2 regions of the Candidatus Pelagibacter sp. HIMB1495 genome follow, and region 2 is predicted to be linked to the other one. Evidence: riboswitches for the same ligand, from Rfam matches in the RefSeq annotation. Region 2 holds a riboswitch; the other holds the start of a gene.
What was found. Region 2 has a riboswitch for glycine ahead of ACTTAW_RS00255 (malate synthase G). Riboswitches for the same ligand answer to the same signal wherever they lie in the genome.
Positions count from the first base shown of each region.

Region 1: linked by a shared signal. The riboswitch ahead of gcvT (glycine cleavage system aminomethyltransferase GcvT) and the one ahead of ACTTAW_RS00255 (malate synthase G) in region 2 are both predicted to bind glycine.

Region 1 covers NZ_JBNAIQ010000001.1:595,159-597,364, reverse strand. The annotation lists gene gcvH (glycine cleavage system protein GcvH) at 1-286, opposite strand, end outside; gene gcvT (glycine cleavage system aminomethyltransferase GcvT) at 286-1,386, opposite strand; glycine riboswitch at 1,465-1,554, opposite strand; gene ACTTAW_RS03090 (DMT family transporter) at 1,586-2,206, opposite strand, start outside.
Region 2 covers NZ_JBNAIQ010000001.1:50,667-52,872, forward strand. The annotation lists gene ACTTAW_RS00250 (acetyl-CoA carboxylase carboxyltransferase subunit alpha) at 1-938, opposite strand, end outside; glycine riboswitch at 1,043-1,130, shown strand; gene ACTTAW_RS00255 (malate synthase G) at 1,210-2,206, shown strand, end outside.

The DNA of each region.
Region 1 (2,206 bases), 540 kb from region 2:
AAGCTGATCCCTCAGGGTCTTCATTAATTTTTGCAGGATCATCTACTATAGCTTGGTTAGTATCTACTACTTCACCACTTACTGGAGTATAAACATCACTTGCAGCTTTAGTGGACTCAACTACTCCTGCTGTGCCATCTTTTTCAACGCTTGAACCTTTTTCAGGTAACTCAGCAAAAACAATATCTCCCAACATTTCTGTTGCATGTTTTGTAATTCCAATGGTGGCAACATCGCCCTCTACTGTAATCCACTCATGCTCTTTTGAAAATTTAACTTCACTCATTAGTTTACTCCTTTCACGTAACTTTTTTTAAAAAATGGTAACCCGCAAACACTTGCAGGATGTTTTTTTCCTCTTACTTCTAGTAAAATTTTTGTATCAACCTTGGAAAACTCTTTATCTATGTAGCCCATTGCTATTGGACCATTTACACTTGGGCCATAAGTTCCGCTTGTAACCTCACCAATAAGTTTTTCTGACTCATCAAATATTTTAGTTTTTTCTCTTGCAATCAATCTTCCTTCTGGCTTAATCCCAATTCTAATTTTAGAAGTACCTTCTTGTATTTCTTTCATAATTTTATCAGAACCAACAAATCCACCAATTGAAATTCTCTCTTTAGAAAGCGCCCACTTTAAGTTTGCTTCAATTGGTGTTTTTTCAGTATCAAGTTCATGTCCATATAAGCACAATCCAGCCTCTAATCTCAAGGTATCTCTTGCCCCAAGTCCTATAAGTTGTGCTCCTTTTTCCATCAAATTCTGAGTAAATCCTTCAGCTAAATCGTTATTAATAGATACTTCAAAACCATCCTCTCCAGTATAACCAGACCTTGTAACAAAAGCTTTTTGATCTTTATAATCAAACCAGTTCCCTGTCATAAAATTAAGTTTTTCAACACCCTCTATTGTATTGTTTAAAATCTCAACTGACTTTGGGCCTTGAATTGCAATTAATGATCGTTGATCATCAAGAACCATCTCATATTTGTTTTTCAGTAAATTTGATAAAATTTTAAAATCATTCTCTTTGCAAGCTGCATTTAAAATAATTAAATACCCTTTTTCAATTTTAGTGATTATCAAATCATCATGAATTCCAGCACTATCGTTCATTAAAAAACTATATTTAGAACAGTTTTGTTTCAAATTTTTTAAATCAAGTGGAAAAATTTTTTCAAGATCAGCAGTTAAGTCATCTCCACCATGAATAAATAATTGACCCATATGAGACACATCAAAAATACCTGCATTTGATCTTGTAAATTTATGTTCTTCAACAATACCTTTGCTGTATTGTATGGGCATTTCATATCCAGCAAATTCTACAAATTTAGCTTGGTTATTTTGATGAAGTTTGTTTAAAGATGTTTTTTTTCCCATACTAACTCTGTCGTACCCATCTGTATTTTTGCCTGAGAGTTTTACTCCTTCGGCGAGAACTCAATCTCTTTCCAGAGTTAATATAATACGGTCCTTTTACCTGAGAGTTTCCTGGGCGGTTGCTCCTTCGGTGTCACAAAGTTTGTGATCTCTCCCGTTAACAAATATTCTAATAAATACTGTTTAATGTCAAATGTTATTAGATCGCTTTTTTTTCTGATGTATATAAATTGTAAAATTGAAGTAAAACTGCAAAAATAACTATTGATCCTCCAATTATCACTATGAAAGGCGGTTGTTCATTTATAAACAGCCACGCCCATAAAGGACCTAGTACTGCTTCTGTTAGCATTATGATTCCAACCATTGCTGATGGTGTTCGTTGAGCACCAATAGTAATAAATATAAAACCTAATCCTAATTGTAAAAACCCAGCTAAAAATCCTAAAAAAATATCATTAGGAGATATCATTATTTTTTCTGACATTAGGAAACCTATTAACAACGCAAAAACACCTGCAACAAATTGAGCAGGAACCATATCAACGGTTGGATATTTTCTTACGACCAAAATTAATGTAGCAAATGATATTGGCATTATGAAAGCTGCAATATTTCCAGACATTTGACCTGGAGATAAAGAGCTTCCAACCATTAGAAGTATTCCTGAAATTGCAAGAATTATTGAAGTCAGAGTAATTGCTGAAATTTTTTCTTTTAAAAAAAAATAACCAAATATTGCTAGGAAGATTGTTTGTGTTTGAATAATAAAATTAGCATTAGCAACTGTTGTGTTATACATCGCAAATACATAACCACT
Region 2 (2,206 bases):
TTTAAAAATTTATTTTTTCTTTCATTCATTATATCTTCTGACGTCATTTCTTTGTATTGATCTAAATTTGTAGAAATAGATTTTCTAACGTTATCAAGCATCAGGTCTCTATCCCTGTGAGCACCACCTAAAGGTTCTGGGATTATTTCATCAATAACTTTTAATTTTAATAAATCTTTTGCGGAAAGCTTCATTGCTTTTGCTGCATCAAGCATTTTTTTTGGATCTCTCCATAATATAGTTGCACAGCCTTCAGGAGATATAACTGAATAAATAGCATTTTCTAGCATTATAACTTTGTTAGACGATGCTAATGCAATAGCACCACCTGATCCACCTTCACCTATAATTATTGCGATAGTTGGCACCTTAAGTTCCATGCAACATTCAATTGATTTTGCTATTGCCTCAGCTTGACCTCTTTCCTCTGCACCAACACCAGGATAAGCACCTGGCGTGTCTATAAAAGTGATAATTGGAATTTTAAATTTATTTGCTAAATTCATTAATCGAATAGTTTTTCTGTAACCCTCAGGTCGCATCATCCCAAAATTTCTTTGAATTCTACTATCCAAATCTTCACCCTTTTCTTGACCAATTACTAAAACTGACTGACCATTAAATTTTGCAAAACCTGTAAGTACAGATTTATCTTCACCATAATAACGGTCTCCAGATAGAGAAATAAAATCTTCGAATAAATTATCTATGAAAAATTTAGACTTTGGTCTGTCTTCATGTCTTGCAACCATGGTGGTTTGCCATGGATCTAGGTTTGAATATATATCATTTAATTTTTGATCTAACTCAACTTGTGTTTTTGAAATTTTTTGCGTATCTACTTCTGACAATCCCTCTTGATTGTAGGGATCTTTTAATTTTTCCAATTCTGTCTCTAAATCTTTAATCTCAGTTTCAAAATTAAGATAATTTTTCATAATATGGTTATAGCGGATGGTTAATTCATAAAAAAGGCAATAAAATGATATTTAATTTAAAGTGTAATTGTTATTAATTGACTCTTTTCTAGAAGAAGATACATATTTTGGTATCGGGAGAGACTAATAGATTTAGCACCGAAGGAGCAACCACCCCGGAAACTCTCAGGTAAAAAGGACCGATAGTTGCATAACACTCTGGAAAGAGAATTAATTCCGCCGAAGGAGCAAAACTCTCAGGCAAAAATACAGATGGGGTAATTTAGGTGATATGCAAGAAAAATATATAAATATAAATACTTTAAAAGTATCTGAAAAACTTTCTCAATTTATTAGCGATGAGCTATTAAAAGAAACAGATCTATCTGTTGATAATTTTTGGTCAGGGTTTGAGAAAACAGTCTATGAATTAGCACCTAAAAATAAAGAATTAATGAAATTTAGAGAAGACTTACAAAAACAAATAGGCAATTGGCATATAAAAAATAAGGGAAATGAATTTAATTTGTCAGATTATAAAAAATTTTTAAAAGAAATTGGTTATTTGAAAGAAGAAGGTGACGATTTTGAAATATCAACTCAAAATGTTGATGAGGAAATAACAAGTATCGCTGGACCTCAACTTGTTGTACCAGTCATGAATGCGAGATATGCATTAAATGCTGCTAATGCTAGATGGATGAGCTTATACGATAGTCTGTATGGAACAGATGTAATTGAACAATCAGAAGATAGTGTATCTGAAAGATACGACCCATTAAGAGGTGAAATGGTAATAAAATATGGAAGAGATTTTTTAGATAAATATTTTCCATTAGCAGGATTGAGTTGGCAAAAAATTACAAGTTTTGCTGTTAAGTATGGAAAATTTAAAGCTTTAAAAGGTGCTGATATTTATGATTTAGTAGATGAGAATAAGTTTATTGGCCATAGGGGTGAAGCTGACAACCCGTCTGCTATAATTTTAAAAAATAACAATTTACATATAGAAATTTTAAAAGACTCAAGAGCTTTTGCAGCTCAACAAGATCATGCTGGGATTAGTGACATAATTTTAGAATCTGCGGTGTCAACTATATGCGATAACGAAGATAGTGTAGCTGCTGTAGATGCAGAAGATAAAATTGTTTGTTACAGAAATTGGCTAGGTCTGATGAAAGGTGATCTAAAATCAAAATTTGAAAAAGAAGGAAAATTATTTGAAAGAAAACTTAATCCTAATAGAAGCTATATTTCAAAAGATGGAAAAGGTTTAAAGCTTCATGGAA